Regions from separate parts of the Streptomyces sp. NPDC002054 genome, predicted to be linked through region 3. Evidence: riboswitches for the same ligand, from Rfam matches in the RefSeq annotation. Region 3 holds a riboswitch; each other region holds the start of a gene.

Region 1 (3,931 bases), on a different contig from region 3:
TCGCGCCCAGGCCTACCGGACGCCACTTGGCGTTGGAGCGGCCGGCCTGCTCGGTCGGGTAGAAGTTGATGTCCACGACCCGGTCGAGGAAGGTCACGGCGGTCCGGACGGTCTCGTCCAGCCGCTCCCAGTCCATCGCCCCGCCCACGACGAAGGCGCCGAGGTTGACCGAGCCGAGGTTGCAGACGGCGGTCTCGTCGTCGTTGGTGACCTCGATGATCTCGGTGCACAGGTTGGAGGAGTGGACCACGGTGCCGGGCAGCGCGGTCTGGTTCGCGGTCCGGTTGGAGGCGTCCTTAAAGGTCATCCAGCCCTGGCCGGTCTGCGCCAGGGTGCGCATCATGCGGCCGTACAGCTCGCGGGCCGGCATGGTCTTCTTGGCCAGGCCCGCCGCCTCGGCCTTGGTGTACGCGGCGTCGAACTCCGCGCCGTACAGGTCCACCAGCTCGGGCACGTCGGCCGGGGAGAACAGCGACCAGTCGGCGTCGGCGTTGACCCGGCGCATGAACTCGTCCGGGATCCAGTGGGCCAGGTTCAGGTTGTGCGTACGGCGCTGGTCCTCGCCGGTGTTGTCGCGGAGCTCCAGGAACTCCTCGATGTCCGCGTGCCAGGTCTCCAGGTAGACGGCGGCGGCACCCTTGCGCCGGCCGCCCTGGTTCACGGCGGCGACGGAGGCGTCGAGGGTCTTCAGGAACGGCACGATGCCGTTGGAGTGCCCGTTGGTGCCGCGGATCAGCGAACCGCGGGCACGGATCCGGGAGTACGACAGGCCGATGCCGCCCGCGTGCTTGGAGAGCCGGGCCACCTGGTGGTAGCGGTCGTAGATCGAGTCGAGCTCGTCCAGCGGGGAGTCCAGCAGGTAGCAGGAGGACATCTGCGGGTGCCGGGTGCCGGAGTTGAAGAGGGTGGGGGAGGAGGGCAGGTAGTCCAGCCGGCTCATCAGGCGGTAGAGCGAGGCGACCTCCTCCAGGGCCTCGATGCTCTCGTTCTCGGCGAGACCGCAGGCCACGCGCAGCATGAAGTACTGCGGGGTCTCGATCACCTGACGGGTGATCGGGTGGCGCAGCAGGTAGCGGCTGTGCAGGGTGCGCAGGCCGAAGAAGCCGAACCGGTCGTCGGCGCCCTCGGCGAGGGAGTGCTCCACCAGGGCGTCGAGCCGGGTGCCGTGGGTCTCGACGAACGCGGCGGTGCGGTCGGCGATGAGCCCCTCGCGGTGGCCGACGGCGACGGACTCGGCGAAGGAGGCCGCGCCCTGCCCGGCCGCCTCCTCGGCGATGGCCAGGGTGAGCAGCCGGGCGGCGAGCCGGGAGTACGCCGGGTCCTCGGAGATCAGCCCCGCAGCCGCCTCGGTGGCCAGCCCGCGCAGCTCGGCCTCGTCCGCGGCCGAGCTCCGGCCGCGCAGGGCGGCGGCGGCGACCCGGCCGGGGTCGGTGTCGGGCAGGTCGGCCGTGAGTTCCGTGAGGGTCCGCAGCAGCGCGGCACCAGGGCCCCCGGACGAAGTCTCGGGCAGGTCGGACTCGGCTCGCGGTGCGGCAGGCGCGATGGTCACGGGGGGAGCTCTCCCTCACTCGGCTCCGGTCACCTTCGGCGGCGGGGCGTGAGGCAGCGCATGCGGGCGTGACGAGAACGTGTACAGCGCCGCATGGCGTCCACCGGCCCAACCGCGAGGCCCGGACGAATCGGCACCCGGACCGGTCGGTCTGGGCGCACCGTCGGCAGGTGCTCGGACTTGCGCGTCCCTTCTGGAGAAAGGTGCACTTCATACCGTTGCGGGACAGTTCCGGATTCGCACCGGATTCCCCTGCGGCGACAGCAGGGATGAGCATACATGTGGGGGGCCGTTGATGCGTGACCCCCCACATGTTGTGTCCGTGTCGGTCGGCGTGGTTACTGTCGCGGCGCGTTCAGTTCCAGTGCGTAGGTGCGCAGCGGGTGTGCGGCCGGGCTCTCCGCAGTGTGCAGGACCGGGTGCGCCGAGCGCGCCGAAGGGCCCCGCCGCAGGAGTCGGCGGGGCCCTTCGGGTACGGCTCAGCAGCAGCGGAAGCCGTTCCGCGGGTCCGCCTCGCGGGCGTCGGTGCGGGCCCGCTCGAAGGCGCGGCGGGTCATCACCTCCGCCGCCGGGTCGTGGCTGCGGGCGTGGGCGACGTACCGGTCGTACGCCGCCTCGCCCGAGAACTCCCGTACGAAGTACCGGACCCGGGCCAGCAGCCGCCGCGCGGAGCTCACGCCACCGGCTCCTTGACCTTGCCGCCGCCCGAGTCCAGGCCGGCGTCCGTGAGCTCCGCCCGCTCCTCGGCCGTCGGGAACATCCCGGCCGGGGCGACGATCTTCGACTCGGTCCACGGGACCTCGGACAGCTTCACCGACTCGGGCCGCGCGATGGCCTTGAAGCAGGTGCGGGTTGCGTCCGCCAGCACCACCAGGATCAGCAGCGCGAACAGCGCGCACAGCACCCCGTCCACGGTGGAGTTGGTGACCACGGTGTGCATGTCGTCCATGGACTTGGCGGGCGCCAGCACCTTCCCCGCCTCGATGCCGTCCTGGTACTTGTCGCGCTGGGCGAAGAAGCCGACCTTCGGGTCCTCGGAGAAGATCTTCTGGTAGCTCGCGGTGAGGGTCACCGCCGCGTCCCACACCAGCGGAACGCCCGTCACCCAGGCCCACTTCAGACGCCCGGACTTCACCAGCAGGGTGGTGCAGACCGCCAGGGCCACCGCGGCCAGCAGCTGGTTGGCGATGCCGAACAGCGGGAACAGCTGGTTGATGCCGCCCAGCGGGTCCTTGACGCCGACCCAGAGGAAGTAGCCCCAGCCGCCGACCACGATGGCACTCGCGAACCACACGCCCGGCTTCCAGCTGATGTCCCGGAAGGACTTGTGCACATTGCCGAGGGTGTCCTGGAGCATGAACCGGCCCACCCGGGTGCCCGCGTCCACCGTGGTCAGGATGAACAGCGCCTCGAACATGATCGCGAAGTGGTACCAGAACGCCTTCATCGAGGAGCCGCCGATCACGGCGGAGAAGATCTCCGACATTCCGAGTGCGAAGGTCGGCGCGCCACCCGTGCGGGAGAGCAGACTGGCCTCCTCCACATCCTTGGCGGCCTGGGTCAGCGCCTCCGGGGAGATGGCAAAGCCGAAGTTGGTCACCGCCTGGGAGGCCGACTCCACCGTGGTCCCGATGGCTCCGGCGGGGGAGTTGATGGCGAAGTAGAGCCCGGGCTCCAGGATGCACGCCGTGATCACCGCCATGACGGCGACGAAGGACTCGGTCAGCATCGCCCCGTAGCCGATCATCCGGACCTGGGTCTCCTTCTGGATCATCTTCGGGGTGGTGCCCGAGGAGACCAGGGAGTGGAAGCCGGACAGGGCACCACACGCGATGGTGATGAAGACGAAGGGGAACATCGAGCCGGAGAAGACCGGACCGTTGCCGCCCGCGGCGAAATCGGTGACCGCGGGCATCTTCAGCGTCGGCATCGCGATGACCACGCCGACGGCCAGCAGGGCGATGGTGCCGACCTTCATGAACGTGGAGAGGTAGTCCCGGGGCGCGAGCAGCATCCAGACCGGCAGCACCGAGGCCAGGAAGCCGTACCCGATCATCCAGAGGACCAGGGTCTCCTTCTCCAGGGTGAAGGTGCCGGCCAGCGAGGACTCAGCGACCCAGCCGCCCGCAACGATGGCGAGCAGCAGCAGGGCCACGCCGATGACGGAGACCTCGGTGACCCGGCCGGGCCGCAGGACGCGCAGGTAGAAGCCCATGAAGAGGGCGATCGGGATGGTCATGCCGATGGAGAACACGCCCCACGGCGAGTGCGCCAGCGCATTGACGATGACCAGCGCGAGCACCGCGAGCAGGATGATCATGATGGCGAATACGGCGATCAGCGCGGCGGCGCCGCCCACCGGGCCGATCTCGTCCCGGGCCA
Region 2 (3,931 bases), on a different contig from region 3:
CGCCATCGGCCCGCTGGTCGGCGGGGCGCTCGTCGAACAGTTCGGCTGGTCGGCGGCCTTCTGGGTCAACGTCCCCGTCGTCGTGGTGACCGTGGTGGCCGGCATCCGGCTGCTGCCCGAGTACAAGGCGGCCGGCACCCACGCCCTGGACTGGCCCAGTGCCGTGCTCTCCGTCGTCGGCATCGTCGCCCTCGCCTGGGGCATCAAGCACGTGGCCAAGGGCAGCCCCACCCTCACCGACCTGGTCGTCCTGAGCATCGGACTGCTGGTGCTCGTCGCGTTCGCCCGCCGCCAGCTGAAGCTGCCGGACCCGCTGCTCGACGTACGGCTCTTCCTGAGCCGGCCGTTCACCGCGGCGGCCCTCACCACCCTCATGGCGATGCTCGCGGCCGGCGCCGGCCTGTTCCTGCTCTCCCTCTGGTTCCAGTACGTGCACGGCTACTCGCCGTTCCAGGCGGGTCTGCGCACACTGCCGGTGGCCCTGGCCATGCTGGTCGGCGCCCTGCTCGCCCCGCGGCTGATGCACCGTATCGGCGTCCGCGCGGTGCTGTGCACGGGCCTGGTGGGACTGCTGGCGGGATTCCTCCTGCTGGCCGTGGCCCCCCAACCGACCCCGTACGCCTACGTCGCCGTCTTCCTGGCCCTGCTCGGCATCGGTGACGGACTGGCCATCACCGCCGCCGCTGCCACTCTGGTGTCTGCGGTGCCGGCCGCCCGGGCCGGTCAGGCCGGGGCGGTCTCGGAAACCGCCTACGAACTCGGGGTGGGCCTCGGAGTGGCGCTGCTCGGCTCGGTCCACGGCGCCCTCTATGCCGCCCGTATGCCGGACACCGCCCCCACCCTCGCCCACGAGTCGATCGGCGGCGCGAAGGAAGCGGCCGAGACGCTGGCGGGCCCGGACGGCGAACGGCTGTTCGCCGCCGCCCGGTCCGCCTTCGACGGCGCGCTCACCACCACCGCCTATGTGTCCGCCGGCATCGTGGCCGTCGTGACCGTGCTCGTCCTGTGGATGGTGCCGCGCGGATTCAGGGCCACCGGCAGCGGTCACTGACCGCCCCGGCGGGCGTCTCGATGCCTAGGTGACCGGCGCCTTGGAGCGCAGTACGGTGAGGAATTCGCGCATCCAGGCCGGGTGGTCCGGCCAGGCGCGGGCCGAGACCAGGGTGCCGTCGACCACGGCCTCGGAGTCCTCGAAGGCGGCGCCGGCGGTCCGCATATCGGGCTCCAGCGCCGGATAGGCGGTGACCCTGCGCCCGTCCAGCCCGCCCGCCGCGGCGGTGATCAGCGGGCCGTGGCAGATCTGCGCGACCGGCTTGTCGGCCCCGGTGAACGCGGCGAGGATGCGCCGGACCTCGGGGTTGTTGCGCAGGTATTCGGGGGCCCGGCCGCCGGGGACCACCAGGGCCGCGTACTGCCCGGGGTCGACATCGGCGAAGGCCAGGTCGGCGGGCCAGGTGTAGCCGGGCTTCTCGGTGTACGTGTCGAAGCCGTCCTCGAAGTCGTGGACGACGAAGCGGAGCCGCTTGACGGAGGGTGCCGCGATGTGGACCTCGTACCCCTCCTCGCGCAGGCGCTGGTAGGGGTAGAGGACTTCGAGCGACTCCGCCGCGTCGCCGGTGACGATGAGGATCTTCGCTGCCATGGGCTGCTCCCGGTCAGGGGGTTTCGACGCGTCGACCCTGCCCGCGCAGCCGACCGGCAAACCGCCCCGGGCGGGCGCCCGGCCGGGGGCGGGTTGTGGCAGGTCACCGCGCCGACTAGGGTCAGCGGGCCTTGGTGTTCGGGAAACCGGTGGAAAACCGGTGCGGCCCTCGCCACTGTGATCGGGAAGTCCGGCTCCAATCCTGCGGGAAGCCACTGGGCTGACGCGGGGAGTCCGCGTTGCCCCGGGAAGGCGGAGCCAAGGCATCAGCACCCGTGAGCCAGGAGACCGGCCGAGGTGCGTTGTCCATCCACGAGGTGCTGGAGAGGTCTCCCCACTCATGCATATAGCCGAGGGCTTTCTGCCCCCCTTGCACGCGGTCGCCTGGGGCGCCGCGTCCGCTCCCTTTGTCGTCCACGGAGTCCGCGCGCTGACCCGTGAGGTCAAGACGAACCCGGAGAGCACCCTGCTCCTCGGCGCGTCCGGAGCGTTCACTTTCGTCCTGTCCGCCCTGAAAATCCCTTCGGTGACGGGCAGTTGTTCCCATCCCACCGGTACCGGGCTGGGCGCCATCCTGTTCCGGCCGCCCATCATGGCGGTGCTCGGCACCATCACCCTGCTCTTCCAGGCGCTGCTGCTGGCCCACGGCGGCCTGACCACCCTGGGCGCCAACGTCTTCTCGATGGCCATCGCGGGCCCCTGGGCTGGCTACGGGATCTACCGGCTGCTGAAGCGGTTCGACGCTCCGCTGATGGTGTCCGTGTTCTTCGGCGCCTTCTTCGCCGACCTGGTCACCTACTGCGTCACCAGCGTCCAGCTGGCGCTGGCCTTCCCGGACCCGGGCACCGGCTTCGCGGGCGCGCTCGCCAAGTTCGGCGGGATCTTCGCGGTCACCCAGATTCCGCTGGCGGTCAGCGAGGGCCTGCTGACGGTGCTGGTGATGCGTCTGCTGATGCAGTCGAGCAAGTCGGACCTGATCCGGCTGGGTGTCGCCAAGCTGACGGGTACGCAGGACAAGCAGCAGCAGAAGCAGGAGCAGGAGGCGTCGGTCTGATGTCGAAGAACGCGAAGATCAACACTCTGCTGCTGCTGGTGGTGGCGGCCCTGGCCGTGCTCCCGCTCGCGCTGGGGCTGGGCGACGGCAAGGAGGAGCCGTTCGCGGGCGCGGATGCGCAGGCGGAGGCGGCGATCACCGAGCTGAAGCCGGATTACGAGCCGTGGTTCTCCCCGCTGTACGAACCCCCGTCGGGCGAGGTGGAGTCGGCGCTGTTCGCCCTCCAGGCGGCTCTGGGCGCGGGCGTGCTCGCGTACTACTTCGGCCTGCGCAAGGGCCGCCGCCAGGGCGCGGCCGGCACTGTGGCCGCCGCTGCGGCCGATGAGCCCGCCCCGGCCGGCGCCGCGTCGACGAAGTCCTGACCCGGTGCTGCCGATCGACGCGGCGGCCCACACCAGCCGCTGGCGGCACCGTCATCCCCTGGAGAAGGCCCTGCTGGGCCTGGGGCTGACGGCCGCCGCGGTGTGTCTGCCGCCCTGGCCCGGCGGGCCGCTGGTGGCCGCGGCCACCCTCGCCGTGCTGCTCGGCCCGGCCGGGGTGGCCGGGCGGCAGCTGTGGCGGGCCTTCCGGATCCCGCTGGGCTTCTGCGTCACCGGAGCCGTCCCGCTGCTGTTCGCGGTGGGCGGCCCGGCCGGCTGGGTCTCGCTGGCCCCGGACGGCCCCCGGCACGCGGCCGACCTGCTGCTGCGGACCTCGGCGGCCTCGCTCGGGGTGCTGCTGTTCGCCTTCACCACCCCGGTCTCGGACGTCCTGCCCCGCCTGGTGCGGGCCGGGGTGCCGGCTCCAGTGGTGGACGTGGCGCTGGTCATGTACCGGATCGGGTTCCTGCTGCTGGACTCGCTCGCCCAGGTCCGGCGGGCGCAGGCGGCCCGGCTGGGGCACACCGGCCGGGCGGCGGCCTGGCGTTCGGTGGCCGGGCTGGCCGCGACCGCCTTCGTCCGGGCCTTCGACCGCGCGGGCCGGCTCCAGGCGGGCCTGGCCGGGCGCGGGTACGACGGCACGCTGCGGGTCCTCGTCCCGGAGACGGCGCTGTCGGTGCGGTTCCTGGCCGCGTCGGCGGCCCTGCTCTCGGTCGTGGTCGTCACGACCCTCGTACTGAAAGGACTCTGGCTGTGAAGCCGTTGGTGGAACTGTCCGGCGCAGGCTATGCGTACGAGGACGGGCCCGCGGTGCTGAGCGGGGTGGACTTCGCCATCGCCGAGGGGCGGGCGCTGGTCCTGCTGGGCCGCAACGGC
Region 3 (3,931 bases):
GCCTTCCCGGTGAACGGCAGTCCGGCACCGGGCGGCCGTTCACCGGGAGGGGGTGGCTGCCGGTGCCGGAAGCCGTCGGAACAGCCGGCCGGCGAGGTCGATGCCCACGACCGTGCCGCTCTCGTCGCGCGTGAAGTAGCCGCGCTGCCCCTGCAGGCCTCCGCTGGTGACGACGTATTCGTCCTTGTCGCCGGGCAGCAGGCCGACATCGGCCGGTGCGTGGTCCGCCGGCAGGGGAGTGTCGGAGGCCGCGCGGATCTCCGGCTTGATCCGGACGTCGAGGGTCAGGCCCGCCCCGTCGGTGCCGATGACGAGGGTCATCGCGTCGATGTCGTACGTCCCGACCAGCTCGCCGGCCCGCGCCGCGTCGTGCGGGAGCGGCTCCGGGTCCCGGTCCGTCACCCCCAGCCAGGTCTGCAGCGCCCACCGGACGACGGCCTGGTTGCACGGGATGCCGTTCGGGCCGGCGTTGGACATCGCGACCACGGCGAAGTTCCGTTCGGGCACCATGAGGAACTCGGAGAACTGGCCGATCGCCGACCCGCCGTGGCCGACCGTGCGGACCCCGTCCACATCGCGCAGGAACCAGCAGATACCGAGGGCGTCACCCTGGCTACTGCTCCGCAGGGCGACGGTCTGCTCCTTCATCCGGTGCAGCAGCCCGGCGTCCAGGACGGGCTCGCCGCCCTCCGCACGGCCGTCGCCGAGGTGGAACCGGGCCCAGCGCAGCAGGTCCGCCGCCGAGGAGGCGATGCCCCCGCCGGGGTTGTGTGCGCGCGGGACCCGCCAGGGGCGGGCGATGGACAGGGTGCCGTCCTCGTCCTGGTCGTGGCCCACGGCGAACCGCCGGGTCATGACGTCGGCGGGAGCGAAGAGGGTGTCGGAGAGTCCGAGGGGCTCCAGGACCAGTTCGGCGACGGCCTGTTCGTAGGTCTGGCCGGTGACCTTCTCCAGGACCCGCCCGGCCAGGTTGTAGCCGGACTGGCTGTAGGAGGCGCGGGTGCCGGGCTGGGCGGCCATCTTCGCCTCGGCCATCAGCGCGATGTAGGCGGCCAGGGCGTCGTCCCCGTCCCCGGTGTCGGCGATGACCCCCCAGTCCAGTCCGCCGGTGTGGTTGAGCAGGTTCAGCACGGTGATCCGGTCCGCGGCCTGCGGGTCCGAGAGCACCAGCTCGGGAACGTAGCGGCGCACCGGCGCCTCCAGTTCGACCCGGCCGCTCTCGACCAGGCGCATCAGCGCGGTCGCCGTGAAGGTCTTCGACACCGACCCCAGTTGGAAGAGCGTCCTGCGGTCGACCGGCAGCGGGTTGTCGATGCTCGTCACGCCGTGGGACGCGAACACCTCCTGCCCGTCCGCCCATACCCCGACGGAGATGCCGGGAATGGCGAACTCCTCTGCCTTGGCCTCTACCAGCGCGGATAACGCGGACAACGTGTGCTCGGACATGCGGGTCCCCTTGTCGGTGCGTGGTCGGTCGTTCCACTTGCACTGTGTTCAAGTGGAACGATAGACCAGTACTTGAACGCAGTGCAAGTCGGGCCCGCAGTCCGGTGCCGCAGCTGCGGTCTGGCAGACTGGCCCGCGTCACCCCAGGCGGCGCAGATCAGGAAACCGGTGCGAACCCGGTGCGGTCCCGCCACTGTGACCTGGTCCCCCGCGGGATCCGGAAGTCAGACACTGACGCGCCGCCTCTTTTCGTTCTTCACTTCGACCAGGGGACGAGGATCCCCCGGAGAGGCATCCCGTGGTCCTGACCCACCCGCGCGCCGCCGCCCTGCGCGCCCTCGCCGCACTCGCCCTCCTCATACCGCTGGCCGGCTGCGCCGGTGCCAAGGAGGACACCGCTGGGGAGCCGGCCGCCGCGCCCGGATTCCCGTACACCACCACCAACTGCGGGGTCGATACCACCTATCGGGAACCGCCCCGGCGCGCGGTCACCCTCACCCAGCACACCACCGAGATCCTGCTCGCCCTCGGCCTCCAGGACCGCATGGTCGGCACCGCCTACCTCGACGACGCGATCCTCCCCGTCTACCGGCCCGCCTACGACAAGATCAAGGTGCTGGCGAAGGAGTACCCCTCCAAGGAGCAACTGCTCGCCGCCAACCCCGACTTCGTCTACGGCGGCTACGCCAGCGCCTTCGACAAGGCGGCCGGCCGCGACCGGGCAGGCCTGCAGAAGAGCGGGATCAACACCCGCCTCAGCGTGGAGTACTGCGCCACCGGCCCGGTCGGACTCGACCAGCTCAAGACCGAGATCACCGAAGTCGCCCGCACCTTCGGAGTCCCCGAGCGCGGCGCCCGGCTGATCGAGGATCAGCAGCGGCGCATCGACGCCGTGGCGCAGAAACTGGCCGGCAAGAACCGGCCCGCCGTCTTCGCCTACGACGGCGGAGAGAGCGCCGCCTCCACCTCCGGCGGAAACGGCATCGGCAACGAGATCATCACCCGGGCCGGCGGCACCAACGTCTTCGCCGACCTCAAGGACACCTTCGGCGACGTGTCCTGGGAACAGGTCATCGAGCGCAAGCCCGAGGTCATCCTCATCTACGACTACGGCGGCACCCCCGTCGAGGCCAAGAAGCAGCGCCTGCTGAACGACCCGGCCCTCGCCCAGGTCCCGGCCGTCAAGAACAAGCGGTTCGTGGTCCTCCCGCTGTCCTCGGCCGTGCTCGGGGTGCGCGTCGACGACGCCGTCGAGTCCCTGGCCCGCCAGCTGCACCCCGACGCGGCGTGACCCGTCGCACCCCGGCCGTCCTCGCGGTGCTCACCGCCGCACTGCTCGGCTCCGCCGTCGCCGGGCTCGCCCTCGGCCCGGTCCGCATCCCGCCCGGACAGGTCCTCGACATCGTGCTCGGCGGGCAGCGCACCGGCGCCTTCGCCGCCATCGTCTGGGACGTCCGGATGCCACGGGTGCTGCTCGGCGCGGTGGTCGGCGCCGGGCTGGCCGTGACCGGAACCGTCCTCCAGGCCCTGGTCCGCAACCGGCTCGCCGACCCGTTCCTGCTCGGCGCCTCCTCCGGAGCCTCGGCGGGCGCCGTCTGCGTCCTGGTCCTCGGGGTCGGCGCCGGACTGGCAACCACCGTGACCCTGCCCGCCGCCGCCTTCGCCGGATCACTGGGCGCCCTCGTCGCCGTGTACGCGATGGCCCGGCGCGGCGGCAGCATGACCACCGGACGGCTGATCCTGGCCGGGGTGGCCGTCCAGTACGTCCTGTCCGCCCTCACCAGCCTGGTCCTGGTGCTCGCCGCCAAAGCCGACCAGGTCCGCCTGGTGCTGTTCTGGACGCTCGGCGGCCTCGGCGGCGCCCGCTGGGACGAACTGGCCCTGCCCGCCGCCGCCCTGCTGCTGGGCACCGGGCTGCTGCTCGCCCTGGCTCGGCCCCTCGACCTGCTGCTCGCGGGCGAGGAGGGCGCGCAGACCCTGGGCCTGGACACCGGACGGTTCCGCGCCGCGGTGTTCGTCCTGGCCTCGCTGGTCGTCGGCGTGCTCGTGGCCTACAGCGGGGCGATCGGCTTCGTCGGGCTGATGATCCCGCACGCCGCCCGGATGGCGGTGGGCGCCGGGCACCGGGCGCTGCTGCCGGTGGCCGCGCTCGGCGGGGCGGTGTTCCTGGTGCTGGCCGACCTGGTCGCCCGTACCGCCGCCGCACCCGAGGAGATACCGGTCGGGGTGGTCACCGCGCTGGTCGGCGGACCGTTCTTCCTGTGGATGCTGCGGCGGTCCTCGCGCGCCGAAGGGGTCCTCGGATGACGCCCGCGCCCGCCGAACTGCGCATCGAGGGACTGCGCTACGAGACCGGCGGCCACACCCTGCTGCACGGGATCGACCTGACCGCCCGCCCCGGTGAGACCGTCGGCGTGGCCGGCCCCAACGGCAGCGGCAAGACCACCCTGCTGCGCTGCGTGTACGGCACGCTGCGGCCCACCGC

What was found. A riboswitch is a leader RNA that binds a small molecule or an ion and turns the genes downstream of it on or off. The one in region 3 is predicted to bind cobalamin.
Region 1: it holds a riboswitch for cobalamin, as region 3 does, so the genes downstream of both, ABT123_RS29355 (ribonucleoside-diphosphate reductase subunit alpha) here and ABT123_RS31430 (ABC transporter substrate-binding protein) in region 3, are expected to answer to the same signal.
Region 2: it holds a riboswitch for cobalamin, as region 3 does, so the genes downstream of both, ABT123_RS07055 (energy-coupling factor ABC transporter permease) here and ABT123_RS31430 (ABC transporter substrate-binding protein) in region 3, are expected to answer to the same signal.

Annotation. Positions count from the first base shown of each region.
Region 1 covers NZ_JBEOXT010000037.1:40,509-44,439, reverse strand. Annotated here, with positions in the region: gene ABT123_RS29355 (ribonucleoside-diphosphate reductase subunit alpha) at 1-1,549, opposite strand, end outside; cobalamin riboswitch at 1,698-1,826, opposite strand; gene ABT123_RS29350 (YbdD/YjiX family protein) at 2,029-2,226, opposite strand; gene ABT123_RS29345 (carbon starvation CstA family protein) at 2,223-3,931, opposite strand, start outside.
Region 2 covers NZ_JBEOXT010000006.1:16,000-19,930, forward strand. Annotated here, with positions in the region: gene ABT123_RS07045 (MFS transporter) at 1-1,051, shown strand, start outside; gene ABT123_RS07050 (DJ-1/PfpI family protein) at 1,076-1,642, opposite strand; cobalamin riboswitch at 1,758-1,953, shown strand; gene ABT123_RS07055 (energy-coupling factor ABC transporter permease) at 1,983-2,696, shown strand; gene ABT123_RS07060 (energy-coupling factor ABC transporter substrate-binding protein) at 2,696-3,058, shown strand; gene cbiQ (cobalt ECF transporter T component CbiQ) at 3,063-3,812, shown strand; gene ABT123_RS07070 (energy-coupling factor ABC transporter ATP-binding protein) at 3,803-3,931, shown strand, end outside.
Region 3 covers NZ_JBEOXT010000043.1:10,698-14,628, reverse strand. Annotated here, with positions in the region: gene ABT123_RS31435 (serine hydrolase domain-containing protein) at 40-1,446, opposite strand; cobalamin riboswitch at 1,564-1,700, shown strand; gene ABT123_RS31430 (ABC transporter substrate-binding protein) at 1,751-2,737, shown strand; gene ABT123_RS31425 (FecCD family ABC transporter permease) at 2,734-3,753, shown strand; gene ABT123_RS31420 (ABC transporter ATP-binding protein) at 3,750-3,931, shown strand, end outside.